3 regions of the Streptosporangium fragile genome follow, and region 1 is predicted to be linked to each of the others. Evidence: riboswitches for the same ligand, from Rfam matches in the RefSeq annotation. Region 1 holds a riboswitch; each other region holds the start of a gene.
What was found. A riboswitch is a leader RNA that binds a small molecule or an ion and turns the genes downstream of it on or off. The one in region 1 is predicted to bind S-adenosylmethionine.

Region 1 (5,270 bases):
GGGTTGGCACTCTCGAACCGTGAGTGCCAACCATCTGTCTAGCACTCTACCCTGTCGAGTGCAAGCCGCGGTCCCGTGACCTGCGTCGGCCGGAAGCGGAGGCCCGGCCCACCCGCCAAGAGGGTGAACCGGGCCGGGCACGACGGCTCCAGCGGACTGCGCTGCCGCCGGATCCACCGAATCTTTCCGCCGAATTCACGGAACGGCTACGTCAGACCGCCCGGACGGATTCCGCCTGGGGGCCCTTCTGGCCTTGGGTGATCTCGAACTCGACCCGCTGGCCCTGTTCGAGCGAGCGGTAGCCGTCCATCAGGATTGCGGAGTAATGGACGAACACATCCTTACCACCGTCTACCGCGATGAAGCCGTAGCCCTTGTCCGCGTTGAACCATTTGACGGTGCCCTGCGCCACTTGCGACTCCTCTTACTGGGCTTGAGGACGACGCCCATTCCTCTCGCGAAGTCCTCAATCTCCGAGGCGGAGACATCGCCTACGTCGATCGTCCTCGACCATACCTGTGGGACGTGGTTGGGCAACAGAGTCAACCAACAAACTACCTCTTTACGGACCCATTTAGTGCGCGAGGAGAGTTTGACTATCACAATTAGTTAGTCAAAGATTACATTATTTTCCGCTGTCACAAATATGAGCTTACGTCTCAAAGCACGACACCCGCCCAGGCAGAGCCGGGCGGGTGTCGGGTGAGGTCGGATGGGTCGGGCGGGACGGGCGCCGGCGCGGGGGCCGCGGGAGTGGCCCCCTCCCGGAACGGAACCGGGACGGCACGGGGCGCGCGGGCGTCCGGCGCGCGGGTCAGCCTCCGGCGACCGCCGGGATGATGGAGACCTGCACGCCCGCGGGAGTGGCGGTGTCGAGGTTGTCGGCGAAGCGGACGTCCTCGTCACCGACGTAGACGTTCACGAAACGCCTGATCTTACCGGTGTCGTCGAGAATACGCGCCCCGATCCCCGGGAAGTCGGCGTCCAGCTTCTGGAGAACGTCACGAAGGGTCTCGCCCTCCGCGTTCACCTCGGCGGCGCCCCCGGTGTAAGTCCGGAGAATCGTCGGAATCCGTACAGAAACGCTCATAGTTCAATACCTTTCACGATTTTCAGGCGATAGCCGTACGGAATGCGTCAAGAGAAGGCCGAATGACGGCGGTGGGGCGCGCCTCGCCGGCCACCGCGTCGAGGGTCTTCAGGCCGTCGCCGGTGTTGAGGACCACGGTCTCCGCCTCGGGGTCCAGGACCCCGGAGGCGACCAGCTTGCGCAGGACGCCGACGGTGACACCGCCGGCGGTCTCGGCGAAGATGCCCTCGGTCCTGGCCAGCAGGCGGATCGCCTCGACGATCTCGGCGTCGGTGACGTCCTCGACCGCCCCGCCGGTGCGGCGGGCGATGTCCAGGACGTAGGGGCCGTCGGCCGGGTTGCCGATCGCCAGCGACTTGGCGATCGTGTCCGGCTTGACCGGGCGGATCACATCGTGGCCCGCCTTGTAGGCGGCCGAGACCGGGGAGCACCCCTCGGCCTGGGCCGCGAAGATCTTGTACGGCTTCTCCTCGACCAGGCCGAGGGCGATCAGCTCCTTGAAGCCCTTGTCGATCTTCGTGAGCTGGGAGCCGGAGGCGACCGGGACGATGACCTGGTCCGGGATGCGCCAGCCGAGCTGCTCGGCGATCTCGTACGCCAGGGTCTTGGAACCCTCGGCGTAGTAGGGCCGCAGGTTCACGTTGACGAAGCCCCAGCGGTCGCCCAGCTCGTCGCCGATCAGCTCCGAGCAGAAGCGGTTGACGTCGTCGTAGGTCCCCTCGATGCCGACGAGCTTGCCGCCGTACACCGAGGCCATGACGATCTTGGCCTCCTCCAGGTTCGCGGGGATGAACACGCACGCGTCCAGCCCGGCGCGGGCGGCGGCGGCGGTGACGGCACCCGCCAGGTTGCCGGTGGAGGAGCAGGAGAGGGTGTGGAAGCCGAAGTTGCGGGCCGCCTCGACGGCGATGGCCACCACGCGGTCCTTGAAGGAGTGCGTGGGGTTGCCGGAGTCGTCCTTGACGTGCAGCGAGCGGATGCCCAGCTCGCGGGCGAGGTTGTCGGCCCTGACCAGCTTGGTCCAGCCGGGGGCCATGTTCGGCTTGTCTGCCACGTCCGCCGGGACGGGCAGCAGGGCGCGGTAACGCCAGATGTTGGTCGGCCCCTCGGCGATCTGAGCCCGGGTCACGCGGCCGAACTCGTAGGCGATCTCAAGGGGCCCGAAACACTCGATACAGGCGAAGCTGGGGCCGAGGTCGTAGCGGGCACCACACTCGCGGCAGGACAGGGCGACGGCCGGTCCGAAGTCCTGAGCGGGAGCGAAAGCGGTGGTGTTCTCAGCGGTCACAAGCACCATGAAGCGAGGCCTTTCCCTCATCTTCGTCTGCGACCACCCTGGCCGCAGACCGGAATTGGCACCTGTCCCGGCCGACCTCGTCAGATCACGAGTCTTGAACCGGGAGGGTTGCCGGGGCTTCGCAGGGCCGGTCCCTCCACCCCTCTGGATGAGCAAATATTCAGTTTTGGACCTGACGGGCAGGTCTCCTGCACTCTACCCCGCCGCGCGGGGACCCTGACCACCCGTCTCACGATTCAAGACACAACGTGTTACCTGGCGGACAGATTGCCGTTGCGGCGGCGACTCCCGCCGCGGCCGAGTCGTCCATACGGACGAGCACGAGCCACGGCAGGAGAACACCGATGAACGAGCTACCTCATCAAGCTCGCCGCATCCACGACGAGAACCGGAGGAACACGGCGCCTCTCACACCAGTCGGTCAGCTCGCGGACCGTCACTCCGCCCGGGTGCGGACCCACCGTTCGACCGCGCCGTGCTCGGGATCCTCGATCCGGGCGTCGACGCTGAATCCGGCGTTGCGGAGCACCCCACCGGAAGCAGCGTCACCCGCCAGAGTGTGCGCGGTCACACGGGTGACCTCTCCGTGCTGGAAAGCGCGGGCGACGAGCGCGTCCGCGGCGGCGCCACCGAGGCCGCGGCGGCGGAACCCCGGCGCGATCTCGTAGCCGATTTCCACGGCGCCGTCGACGGGGGCGCCCTTGTAGCCCCCGGAACCGACCAGGTCACCGCTTGCGGAGTCGAGGAAGAAGTACATCCACCACTCGCCCTCGTCCGGTCGCTGACGCAACAGGTCCAGAGTGAACGAGATGGCCTGCGGGAACTCGGGCCAGCCCTCGGGCAGCGAGGTGCCGAGAAGCTCGGCGAGCTCACCGGGATCGCGGACGTACGCCTCGAGATGAGTCGCCGTCGCGGGAAGGAGACGAACAGACATGTGAACTCCTCGTTCGAGGTCAGAGCCGCGACAGGTAGTTCACGTGTCGACGAAACAACAACAGGAGAATGCCGCGGCTGAATGCGGAAACCACACGCCGGTACGGCGTGTGGGGTAGTCCCGGAAGGGCTACGGCTCTCCTGATGAGGTTTCGTCAGTGGTACCCGATTGGTACCGCGGCCAAGGGTAACAGGCGGGCAGCGCCGCGCACGCCCGAAATACGGGAGCTGAGCCGAGCGGCGAAGCCGCCGCCCGGGGTCGGCGGTTTGCGGAACATCGGCCCGAAGAGTGGCGCCGAGCCCTGTTGCGGAGACGCGCACCACCCGCCGGACGCCGTGGGCCGGACGGAGACCTCACACGTCGGCATGCCCCGCGGGTACGACCGGGAACCCGTGGCGCGGCCGGAACACCGCGGGCGGGGTCAGAACAGCCCGTAGGCGTCGCCCAGCGCCCCCTGCACGTACTTGCGCGCCTGGTGGATGCGGGACTTGGCGGTGCCCAGGGGGATGCCCAGCTGCTCGGCCACCTCGCTGTAGTCGAGCTGGCAGATGTCGCGCAGCACCAGCGCCTGGGCCAGTTCGGGCTTGTCGGCCTCCAGCGCCTCCATCGCGTCGAGCAGGTCCAGCCGGGAACCGGCGATCACGCTCACCCGGGCGACGTCGGGGCGCTGCAGCGGCAGCTCGTCCGAGCTCTGCTCGGCGGCGCGCCGCTTCAGCGAGCGGTAGGTGGTCCTGGCGCAGTTGGCCGTCACGATGTGCAGCCAGGTGCTGAACCGGGCACGCCCCTCGAAACGGCTGATATTGCGCGCCACTGCCAGGAGGGTGTCCTGGCAGGCCTCCTCGGCGTCCTGCCGGTAGGGGAGGATCCGGTGACAGTGGCGGAAAACGTCGGGCTCGATCCGCTTCAACAGTTCGCCGAGCGCGCGGTGGTCGCCTTGGGCGGCCGCGCGGCCCAGGTCCTCGGTCGTCTCGTCCAGCGCCATTGCGAGCCCCCATCAGCGGTCACGGTCGCAGGACATCCTACGGTCGGGGGACGCGGTTGCCGACCTGTCGCCAGGTGCCGGAAATGATACGGAACCCGTAGATGCTCATCGGGCCGCTGACAAGAGCTGACGTGACCCGATGAACGCCGTTCTTCCTGTCCGGAAGAACAGGGCATCCCGGCGGGGTCCCGGTTAATCTTCAGGGCAAGCGTGTCTCTTAGGCTGGGGGATTGATTGACCTCCTCCCCACGACTGAAGCCGCGGGATTCCGGTCCTCACGGGTCGGGTTCCCGCTTCACCGGCGATCGCCCCCCGGGACGAACCCAGGCGGGGTCCGACATAGCCTGCACAGGCACCACATCCCACCGGCCCGGCGGTAGGCCCGGCAGCTTGGCTCTCCCTACCGGACGATCGGTACCGTCCAAACACGGTGTGTCACCGTCACGCGTTTCCCCCTGGGGCTGAAGCCCAAGTCCACGCTGGAGGAATCCGATGAACGCGATCCTGGTCGCCTCCAACCGCGGCCCCGTCTCCTTCACCCTCTCCGAGGAAGGGGCCCTGTCCATGCGCAGGGGCGGGGGCGGCCTGGTCTCAGGTCTGTCCGAGGTGGCCAAGGACCTCAACATGCTCTGGGTCTGCGCGGCGCTGTCCGACGGTGACCGCAGCGCCGTGCGGCAGGCGCCCGGCGGCCGGCTCGACCACGCGGGTTACGACACCGGGGCGCTGCGGATGCTCGACATCCCCCCGGCGACCTTCCACCGCGCCTACAACGCGGTCGCCAACTCCACCCTGTGGTTCGTCAACCACCTGCTGTACGACACCCCCAACCGGCCGCACTTCGACGCCAGGTTCCGCCGGGAGTGGGAGTCGTACCGGACGTACAACGAGGCGTTCGCGATGGCGCTGGCCGAGGAGGCCGCGCACGGGGCGCGGGTGTTGGTGCAGGACTACCACCTGAGCCTCGCCC
Region 2 (5,270 bases), on a different contig from region 1:
CGCTGGACGCCTGCGCGGACGCCGGGAGGCGGGCGGGGGCCGCCACGACGGCACTGACCACCCAGCGCGAGGCCCTGCGCGCGCTGGGCGTCACCGGGCGCCGCCCGTCCGTCGAGCATGCCCGCGACGACCCCCGTGGTTACCTGCAGGCCCTGGCCAGGGCCTCCGAGGAGGCGGAGCTGATCGCCGCCGAGGGGTTCGGCGGGTTCGGCTGGCTGGCGCAGAGCCGCGCCTGACCCGGCGCCCGGCCCCGCCGGACGACCGCCGGGCGGCGGGTGGACAGCGGTGCCCGCGGGGCGCCGGCCGGGCCGTCCCGGCACGTCGGCGGTACGGCAGGCGGTCAGGGGGTCAGGTGGTCACCTGGAGGGAGCGCAACCCGCGGATGATGTAACCCGGGCCCCAGGACGGTTCGGCGACGAGTTCCATCGTCGGCGCCTTGCGCAGCAGAGCGCCGAACGACTCGGCCAGTTCGATCCGGGCCAGCGGGGCGCCCAGGCAGAAGTGGATGCCGGCGCCGAAGGAGATGTGCGGGTTCTCGGCCCGGCTCACGTCGAGGCGGTCGGGGTCGGCGAAGACCTCGGGGTCGCGGTTGGCGGAGCCGAACAGCAGCGCCACCTCCGTACCGCGCGGGATGTCCACCCCACCCACCGAGATGTCCTCCAGCACCCAGCGCTCGAACATCTGCAGCGGCGTGTCCCAGCGCATCAGCTCCTCGATCGCCGTGGGCAGCAGACCGTGGTCCGCGCGGAGTCGCTCCAGCTCGGCCGGGTTGCGGAACAGCGACCACCAGCCGTTGCCGGTGACGTTGACGGTGGCCTCGTGCCCGGCGTTGAGCAGGAGCACGCAGGTGCCGACCAGTTCCTCCTCGGTGAGCTGGTCGCCCTCGTCGGCGACCAGGGCGAGCGCGCTGATGAGATCGTCGCCGGGGTCGGCGCGGCGGGCGCGGGCCAGCCCGACCAGGTAGTCCGAGAACTCCTGGGCGGCGCGCACCGCGGTGTGCTGGGCCTCGACGGAGGGGTTGAGCTCGTACATGCCGCAGATGTCGGCGGACCACGGCCGGAGCAGGTGGCGGTCGGCCTCGGGAACGCCGAGCATCTCGGCGATCACGGTCACCGGGAGCGGCTCGGCGACCTCCGCGATCAGGTCTCCCCCGCCCCGCTCGACGAACGCGTCCACGAGCTCGCCGGCGATCCGGGCGACCTTGGGGCGGAGCGCCTCGACCATGCGCGGAGTGAACGCCTTGGAGACCAGCCGACGCAGGCGGGTGTGGACGGGCGGCTCGACGTCGAGCATGCCCGCCCTGATCACCCGCCAGAACGGGTCCTGGAACTCGGGATCGTCCGGCCTGCCGAACTCCTGGTGGGTGGCCACGTGCAGGTAGGACCGGCCGAGCCTGCGGTCGCGCAGCAACGCGTTGACGTCGGCGTGCCGGGCGATCAGCCATTGGCCGGTCGGCTCGAAGAAGCTGACCGGCCGCTCCCGCCTCAGTTCGTCGTAGACGTCGTACGGATGGGCGATGAACTCCGGACTCCAAGGATCAAAGTGCACTTAAGCATCGTAATCCCCACCTCAAAGGTCTCCCATCCACCGGCCACCCCCGAGAGTCCCGCCGGGGAGCCGGTCCGGCCGACCCCGTCCGGAAGCAGGGGACCGGGAGACCCGGGGAGGTGTCTAGGAGCCGGCCTGTTCGCCCGTCTGCCCCTCGGCCTGGTAGCGACGGTGCAGCTCGACCGGCTCCTCCCTGCCCGCCTTGCCGCGCATCCGGATGTTGAGCAACTCCACGACGAGCGAGAACGCCATCGCGAAGTAGATGTAGCCCTTGGAGATGTGCTGCTCAAGGCCCTCGGCGATCAGCACGACGCCGATCAGCACCAGGAAGGACAGGGCAAGCATCTTGATGCTCGGGTGCCGGTCCACGAAGCGGCTGATCGGCCCGGACGCGACCAGCATCACGACGACGGAGACGATGACGGCGGCGATCATGACGGCGAGCTCGTCGACCATGCCCACCGCGGTGATCACCGAGTCGAGCGAGAAGATGATGTCGAGGATCATGATCTGGACGATCACGGCGGTGAAGGAGGCGGCCACCTTGCCGCCCGCATGGCCGGACTTGCCCTCCAGGCTGTCGTGCATCTCGTAGACGCTCTTGCCCAGCAGGAACAGGCCGCCGAATATCAGGATCAGGTCGCGCCCGGATATCCCCTGCCCGAAGACCTCGAAGAGCGGGTTCGTGAGCCGCACCACCCACGACAGCGCCAGCAGCAGGGCCAGCCGGCTCAGCAGGGCGACGAGAAGACCGAGCTTGCGCGCCCTGTCACGCTGTTCTTCGGGGAGCTTCCCCACCAGGATCGAGATGAAGATGATGTTGTCGATCCCCAGAACGATCTCCAGAGCGACAAGGGTGAAGAACCCTATCCATATCTCCGGGTTGGTCACCCAGTCCATTTACGCCTCCTCCGTCGGTTGTCGGCCTCAACCGGCTCTCACCATTGACTGCCTGGACGACTGGCGAGCGCTCTGAGTTCCTGCCCGGATACCGGTCTGGTCACATTTCGGGCTTGCGAGATGCGGCGGGGAGTCGGTTATAGTTCCGGCGTAGGTCATGAGTGCCAGTGACAAGCCCCGGCTCGCTGGCCGGCAACCCTCGCGTCCGCGGCGGGGTGCCCCGGGTGAAGACCTGGTCCGGCACGAGGTGTGCCGGGCAAGCGCGGGCTCCACGCACCAACGCCACGGCTTGGGGTCCGACGACCTCGAAGGAGCCCCGGCGTGTCCACACTGACGATCCTCACCGCTGCCACCGCCGCCGACGCCGCCGCCCCGGGCGTTCCCGCGGCTCCGGACGCCTCCGCGGTCCCGGCCGTCCCCGCGACCCGCCCGTCCGGCGACCGGCCGATCCCCGCGGTGCTCGGCTCGGACCTGGAGGTCCCGGTCAGGGGCGGCAGGCTCGTCCGCTACGCCAACCTCGACTACGCCGCCAGCGCCCCCTGTCTGGAGCCGGTGAGCGCCGCCGTCGCCGCCGCGCTCCCGGCCTACTCCAGCGTCCACCGCGGCGCCGGGTACGCGTCCCAGCTCACCACGGCCCGCTACGAGCAGGCCCGGCACACCGTCCGCGCCTTCGTCGGGGCCCGCCCCGACGACTCGGTGATCTTCACCCGCAACACCACCGACGCGACCAACCTGCTGGCCCGCAGCCTGCCCGAGGGGACCACCGCCGTGGTCTTCGACACCGAGCACCACGCCTCGCTCCTGCCCTGGGGTGACGCGGTGCGGCTGGCGCCCCCGGCCTTCCCCGGCGAGGCCGTGCGCGCCGCCGACGAGGCCCTGGCCGCGATCGACGGCTCCAAGCTGCTGGTGGTGACCGCCGCCTCCAACGTCACCGGCGAGCTGTGGCCGATCGCCGCGCTGGCCCACATCGCCCACCGCCACGGCGCCCGCATCCTCGTCGACGCCGCCCAGCTCGTCCCGCACCGGCCCCTCAACCTGACCGCGCTCGACCTCGACTACGTGGTCTTCTCCGGCCACAAGCTCTACGCCCCGTTCGGCACCGGCGCGCTGGTCGGCCGCGCCGACTGGCTGGCGGAGGCGGAGCCGTACCTCAGGGGCGGCGGCGCGGTCCGGGCCGTGAACGACGGCGAGACCGACTGGCACGACGACCCCGAGGCCCGCCACGAGGCCGGCACCCCGAACGTCCTGGGCGCCGTCGCGCTGGCCGCCGCCTGCGACGCCCTGAGCGCCACCGGGTGGAACGCGCTGGTCCGCGAGGAGGAGCGTCTCCTCGGCCGCCTGCGCGCGGGCCTGGCCACCGTCCCGGGCGTCCAGGAGCTGTCCCTGTGGGGCCCGGACCACCCCCGCGTCGGCATCGTCTCCTTCGTCGTGGCGGGATTCACCGCCCGCGAGGTCGCCGAGACGCTCTCCGCCGACCACGGCATCGGCGTCCGCGACGGCAAGTTCTGCGCCCACCCCTTCGTCCGCCACCTCCTCGGCGCCAAGGACGGCGGCTGCGACGACGTCACCGCCTCCGCCGTCCGCGCCTCCATCGGCATCGGCACCACCTCGGAGCACGTCGACCGCCTCGTCGCCGCCCTGCGGGATCTTGTCTCGCGCGCCTGACGTGACAGCATGGGGCTATGACTGAGCCTCGTGCCGAGGGCGTGTCCCGGAGCCTGGACGTGGGAATCGGGGCGGGAGCCGGCGCCGTGCAGGAAACGCACGGCAAGGAGCTCGCCACCGAGGACATGGTCCTCAACATCGGGCCGCAGCACCCGTCCACGCACGGCGTGCTGCGCCTGCGCCTCACCCTGGACGGTGAGCGGATCAGCGCGGCCGAGCCGGTCGTGGGCTACATGCACCGCGGCGCGGAGAAGCTGTTCGAGGTCCGGGACTACCGGCAGATCATCGTCCTGGCCAACCGGCACGACTGGCTGTCGGCGTTCGCCAACGAGCTGGGCGTCGTGCTGGCGGTGGAACGCATGCTCGGCATGGAGGTCCCGGTCAGGGCCGTCTGGACGCGCACGCTGATGGCCGAGCTCAACCGGGCGCTCAGCCACCTGATGTTCCTCGGCTCCTATCCCCTGGAGCTCGGCGCGATCACCTCGATCTTCTACGCCTTCCGGGAACGCGAGACCCTCCAGGGGGTGATGGAGGAGATCTCCGGCGGGCGCATGCACTACATGTTCAACCGGGTCGGCGGCCTGAAGGAGGAGCTGCCCGAGGGGTGGCTGAGCCGGGTCTCCCGGGCGGTGGCCGACGTGCGGCGCCGGCTGCCCGACATCGAGAACCTGATCTCCGGCAACGAGATCTTCCTCGCCCGCACGCGCGGCGTGGGCGTCCTGCACCGCGAGACGATCCTGCAGTACGGCGTGAGCGGCCCGATCGCCCGCGCCTCGGGCGTCGACGTGGACCTGCGCAGGGACGAGCCCTACCTGGCCTACGGCGAGCTGCCGGTGAAGGTCGTCACCCGGTCGGCCGGAGACTGCCTGGCCCGTTTCCAGGTGCTGCTGGAGCAGCTCAAGGTCTCCCTGGACCTGGCCGACGCCTGCGTGGAGCGGCTCCGCGAGCTGCCCCAGGGGCCGATCAACCAGCGTCTGCCCAAGGTGCTGAAGGTCCCGGAGGGCCACACCTACGCCTGGACGGAGAACCCGCTGGGCCTCAACGGCTACTACCTGGTCTCGCGCGGGGAGAAGACGCCGTGGCGGCTGAAGCTCCGCTCGGCCTCCTTCAACAACGTCCAGGTGCTGCGCGAGATGCTCCCCGGTCACCTGGTCTCC
Region 3 (5,270 bases), on a different contig from region 1:
ACCGTGGCGCCGGAGCACCTGCCCCGGGCCAACGCGCTCATGGCGATCGCCCAGCGCGGGTCCATGCTGCTCGGCCCGGGCATCGCGACCGCCGTGGCGCTGACCGCCGGACCGGGGTGGGCGCTGCTGCTGGACGCCGCGACGTTCGCGATCAGCGCCGTGCTGCTGGGGCGGCTCCGGCTCGCGCCGATCCCGGCCGCGCCGCACGAACGGTTCGCCGCGCAGCTCGCCGAGGGCTGGTCGGAGCTGCGCCGCCACCGGTGGTACTGGACGAACCTGATCGGCCACGCCCTGTGGAACCTGGGCCGCTGCGCGCTGGTCACGATCGGCCCGGTGATCGCCGTCGGGAGCCTCGGCGGCGAGCTGGCCTGGGGGACGATCGTGCAGGGCGGCACGATCGGTGCCCTGTGCGGGGCGCTCCTGGCTCTGCGGTCCAGGTCGCGCAGGCCCCTCGTCGCGGCCAACCTGGCCTTGGCGCTCGGCGCGCTGCCGCTGGCCCTGCTCGCCGCCGGGGCGTCCGCACCGGTCGTCGCGGTGGCGTACGGGATGATGACCGGCGGCCTGGCGTTCATGGCGCCGCTGTGGGAGACCGCGGTGCAGGAGCACATCCCGGCCGAGGCGATCTCCCGGGTGTCCGCCTACGACTGGATGCTCTCCCTCGGGCTGATGCCCTTCGGCATGGCCCTGGCCGGGCCGCTGGCCACCGTGGTGGGCACGGGCGCCACCCTGTACGGCGCGGCGGCGGTGATCGCGGTCTCCTGCCTGGGGGTTCTGCTCCTGCCCGATGTCCGCAGCCTCGGCCGGTCCCCGGTGGACGCCCCGGCCCCCTCCCCGGCGGACGCCCCCGACCGGCATCCGGTGACGGAGCCGGTCGAGCCCCGCTGAAGGGTGACACCCGGCGGCGGCCAGCCCCCGCCGCCGGGTGGGTACGAGGGCGCTCACGTCCCGGTCCGGGTGTCGCAAGCGCTGTGGGGAGTGCCGGAGACCGGCTCAAGGGTGAGGTGATCCAGGTGACGCCGGTGCCGTGGGGATCTGGCCGGCGGGCGCGTGGAGCGGGAGCGGCGGCTTCGTTCTCCTTCCAGCGGGTGTTCCGGGTGGGTCAGGCGACGTGGTGGAGGCGGGCGCCGACGGCCTCGGACAGCACGATCCGGGCAAGGGCGTCGGCATGGCGGAAGAGCGGGGCGTTGAGACCGGGCCGGGCGAAGCCGCCGGTGGCCCAGCCGCCCACGGCCCAGGGGCCGAAGGCGAACCTGCGGGGGTGGGGGGCGCCGGTCCGGTCGAGCACGCGACGGTCGGCCGGACGCACCCGGAGCAGGCCGAACTCCTCGTCGGCCTCGCCCCGCCCGTGGAGCGCGGTGATCAGCGGGTCGACGGCCCTGCTCACGCTGGGCGCGGGCAGCCGGGCCTCGATCAGCGTCCCGGCTCGGACGCCGCCGGGCGCGCTGGCGCTCTGCGCCCACCAGTGCCCGTCGTGGTGCTCGACCCGCAGGTCGGCGCCGAGGAAGGTGATCACCCCGGCCCTGGCCAGGGCACGCAGCTCTTCCAGGCGGGGACCGGGCGGGCCGCTGGCGATGGAGCTGAAGAAGCCGTGGAACCAGGGGTCGGAGATGCCCAGCTCGGCCAGGACGCCGTAGACGGAGAGCAGCCCGAGGATCATGGCGTGGTCGGCGCTGTGTTCCGGGTCGGAGCGCCGGGCCAGGTCGACCGAGAGGTAGCCGTGCATCCACTTCTGCAGCCCGGCCGCGTCGCCGAACCGGATGCCCTCCAGCGGCCGGTCCAGCCGGTCGAAGTCCAGCCGGTCCAGGTGGCGGGGAACGGCCGCGCGGATCAGCTTGCGCATCCCGGCGCTGCGCCATTCCTCGGCGGCGAAGGCCTCCTCGAACTCCGGCCAGGTGAGGCGGGACCGCTTGGGGTGGGCGGTGATCAGCTCGTGGTAGTAGGCGAAGGCCAGCTCCTTGGCGACCAGCGGCCAGACGTCCCTGCGGAAGTGCCACGGCCCCTCGCCCAGTGCCTCGGCGGTGAGGAAGCGGGGCACCGGCGGGCGGATCCCTTCGACGGGGTAGCCGGTCTTGGCGTGGTACGGCACGCCGCGGCGCGATCCGACGTGGAGCAGCGGCTCCCGCCCGCTGGGCAGGTAGACCAGCTCGCCGTCGTACTCGCGGGTGAAGCGCCCGCCCCGGCCGGAGGTGAGCAGCACCATCAGGTCGACGAAGGCCAGCCCCATGCCGCGTACGATCACCGGTTCGCCGCCGGGGATCCCGTCCAGGTCGAGGTCGGCCGTGTAGCCGGTGGGCAGGTAGCGCAGCCCGCTGCGCGCGGCCTGGACGGCCAGGGCGCTCTCCTCCCGGGTCGGGGTCACGTCGCCGTGCCCCTGGGTCAGGATCACCGCGTCGGCCTCGATGGTCCGGCCGTCCTCCAGCCGGACCGCCTGGCCGCCGGGGATGTCGGCCAGGTCGAGCGCGCGGGTGGCGTGCAGGTGCACCCGGACCCCGCGGGGAGCCGTCCGCACCGCGTGCTGGAAGACGTGCGACAGGTACTCGTTGTGGACCGGCCGGGGGGCGAACCTGCCGGGGTCGCCGCCGAGCCACTGGGCCAGCGACGGCCCGGGCCGGATCGGCCCCTCGCAGCGGACCGACTCGTCGGTGAAGAGCGTCACGTCGGCGGCCGCGGAGTTCATCCAGAGCAGATCGGGCTGGTCCCGGCGCCAGACCCGGCCGCCGCCCGGGGGGTGCGGGTCGACGACGTGGATGTCCAGCGACGGCCAGCCGAGCAGGTCGGGCGCGTTGGCGCAGATCCGCTCCACCAGGCAGGTGCCCGTCGGTCCGGCGCCGACGACGGCGATCGAGGCGGTCATGCGGCGGCTCTGCGGTAGGGCTCGTCACGGTGGAAACGGTGGAACTCACCCCAGTGGGGCTCGCCCCGGTGGGACTCGCCACAATGGAGCTCGCCCCGACGGGACTGACCACGGTAGGGCTCACCCCGGTGGAACTCGCCCCGGTGGGACTCACCGCGGCAGGACTCGTTCCGGCCGGCGCGGCGCGGCGCGGCGGGACTCGCGTGGTGCAGTGTGATCTCCGACATGTGGTGCTCCCGTGCATGCCTCGGTGACCCCGCGAGGGGTCCGCGCTTGCGGCACGCCCACCGTGCCGCCAGGTCTCCCCCGGGGCACCCCGCCGCGGTGCGAGGGTTGCCGGTCAGCCAGCCGGGGCTTCACACTGACGCTCTTAACCTATTTAGAAGGTAGGAAATACATAGATCTCTGTCAAGCCTTATCGTCGTGGACATGTCACACGAGATCGTGAGAGTGGTCTACCGCAAGTACGACGGATCCCTCCACTGGCACCACCGCGCCCTGCTCCTCGGGGAGGACGAGCACGGCGTCTGGACCGGCTGCGTGGCCGGTTCCAGCGGCCACAAGGGGGACGGGCCCGCGGTCGTCTGGCCCTACGCGTTCGTGATCCTTTTCCCCCGCGACGGCTGGTGGACGGCGACCTTCAACGCCGCTCCGAACAAGGCCGAGATCTACTGCGACATCTCCACCGTGCCGCGGTGGAGCGCCGGCGAGGTCACCATGGTCGACCTGGATCTCGACGTGATCCGCATGCGCAGGGACGGCCGGGTCTTCCTGGACGACGAGGACGAGTTCGAGGAGCACCAGATCCGGTACGCCTACCCGCCCGACGTCATCGAGAACGCCCGTGCCACCGCCGACCGGCTGCTGGAGGCCGTCAAGGACGGCACCGCCCCCTTCGGAGCCGCCCCCCGCTGGCTCACTCTGGTCACCTGAGCCCGCCCGCCGTCCGGCGAAGCCCGGGTCCGGCCCCCGGCGCCCCTATCGGGCGCCGGGGGCGTTCCCCAGTGCCGCGTTGAGAGCCTCGGTACGGGTCGCCGTTCCCCAGAACCACTCGATGACGGCCTCCCGACGCCGGTCGGCCAGCCACTCGTCGAAAAGCCGCTCCTCGATCAGAGCGCGGGTGGCGTCGTCGAGGACCGCCGGCCGGACCTGAAGCACGCGCACGACGGCGAAGCCGTCCTCGAGAGGGAAGGGACCGAGCACGTCCCCCTCCGCGGCCGCCACGGCGGGAAGGTCGCGGCGGCGCACCCCTTCCATCCGGCAGACCGCCGCGTCGGCGAGCACCTCCCCCCTGGCCAGAGCCACGGGGTCCGCGGCATCACGCAGCCGCGGGAGCGCGTCCCGCGCGGCTTCCGCTTCGGCGTACTGCAACCGCAGGACGTGCAGCCTGTCGAACTCGTCGCGGCAGGCGTCGAAGGCGGCTTCCACGCGCCCGGCCACGATCCGCCGGCGCAGACGCCTCGCCGCGGCCTGCTCGGTGACCAGTTCCTCCAGAGCGGCGAGACCGAGCCCGCGCTGCGCCATCCATTCCCGGGTGGCCCGTACAGTGAGCAGGCCCCGCGCGCGGCGGAAGGCGTCCGTCGCCTCCTGGAGCTCCTCGTCCGTGAGAGCCACCGGCCAGCCGGAGGTCTCCTCCTCCACCAGCTGGGCGTTGACCAGCCTTTCGGCCAGCCGGGCGTCCTCCCATAGCACGTCCAGGATGGAGATCACCCGCTCCATTTTCAGGTCGATCCCGTTGACCCGGACGACGACCTGGTCCCCCGACGGCTGGCTGCCGCGCAGCGGCCAGGGGAGAACCGCGCCGGAGGCGAGGGCCAGCGAGACCGTGCCGTCGGCCGTCTTGATCAGCAGATCGTAGTGGCAGGACCCGTCGGCGGCCTCGCGTCGCCACACCAGCCTCATCGGCACATCCGGGTACCGGTCGTGGACGGCGGCCAAGTGTTCCCTGGCCTCGCGGGGCTGGAGGCCGGCCGCGTCCCGGAGGTGGGCGAGGGCATCGGCGAACAGGGCGTCGGGGAGCCGATCGGACGGGACGAGCATGGTCAGGCTCCTTCAAGGAGGATGTCGCGGACGGCCTCGCTGATCGGCAGGCCGGTGAGGTGCTCGATCCACAGCCACTGGCCGTTGGGGTTGATCTCCAGGAAGACGTAGCGGCCGTCGGGGGTGACGATCAGGTCCATCGCGCCGTACCGCAGCCCCAGACGGTCCGTCAGCGCCAGGCAGCGAGCGGCGACCTCGTCGGGCAGACGGTGGATCCGGTGCGGGGTGACGTGCGTGTCGTACCGCCTCCAGTCGAGTCGGGCGCGGTTCGAGACCTGGGAGTGGATCTCCGCGGCGAAGATCTGCCGGCCCACGACGGTGACGCGCAGCTCGACCCGCTTGGGTATCTGCTCCTGCACGATGACGGGGCAGAACC

Region 2: it holds a riboswitch for S-adenosylmethionine, as region 1 does, so the genes downstream of both, ABD841_RS00800 (aminotransferase class V-fold PLP-dependent enzyme) here and thrC (threonine synthase) in region 1, are expected to answer to the same signal.
Region 3: it holds a riboswitch for S-adenosylmethionine, as region 1 does, so the genes downstream of both, ABD841_RS14985 (FAD/NAD(P)-binding protein) here and thrC (threonine synthase) in region 1, are expected to answer to the same signal.

Annotation. Positions count from the first base shown of each region.
Region 1 covers NZ_BAAAVI010000126.1:7,744-13,013, reverse strand. Annotated here, with positions in the region: gene ABD841_RS39510 (cold-shock protein) at 212-412, opposite strand; gene ABD841_RS39505 (MoaD/ThiS family protein) at 815-1,090, opposite strand; gene thrC (threonine synthase) at 1,113-2,387, opposite strand; SAM riboswitch class I at 2,402-2,542, opposite strand; gene ABD841_RS39495 (GNAT family N-acetyltransferase) at 2,824-3,321, opposite strand; gene ABD841_RS39490 (RNA polymerase sigma factor) at 3,743-4,303, opposite strand; gene ABD841_RS39485 (alpha,alpha-trehalose-phosphate synthase (UDP-forming)) at 4,796-5,270, shown strand, end outside.
Region 2 covers NZ_BAAAVI010000001.1:165,735-171,004, reverse strand. Annotated here, with positions in the region: gene ABD841_RS00815 (SAM-dependent methyltransferase) at 1-236, shown strand, start outside; gene ABD841_RS00810 (cytochrome P450) at 349-1,548, opposite strand; gene ABD841_RS00805 (TerC family protein) at 1,672-2,448, opposite strand; SAM riboswitch class IV at 2,602-2,717, shown strand; gene ABD841_RS00800 (aminotransferase class V-fold PLP-dependent enzyme) at 2,770-4,113, shown strand; gene ABD841_RS00795 (NADH-quinone oxidoreductase subunit D) at 4,131-5,270, shown strand, end outside.
Region 3 covers NZ_BAAAVI010000019.1:33,989-39,258, reverse strand. Annotated here, with positions in the region: gene ABD841_RS14990 (MFS transporter) at 1-885, shown strand, start outside; gene ABD841_RS14985 (FAD/NAD(P)-binding protein) at 1,100-2,854, opposite strand; SAM riboswitch class IV at 3,119-3,230, opposite strand; gene ABD841_RS14980 (DUF402 domain-containing protein) at 3,284-3,787, shown strand; gene ABD841_RS14975 (TIGR04500 family putative peptide maturation system protein) at 3,833-4,894, opposite strand; gene ABD841_RS14970 (MvdC/MvdD family ATP grasp protein) at 4,897-5,270, opposite strand, start outside.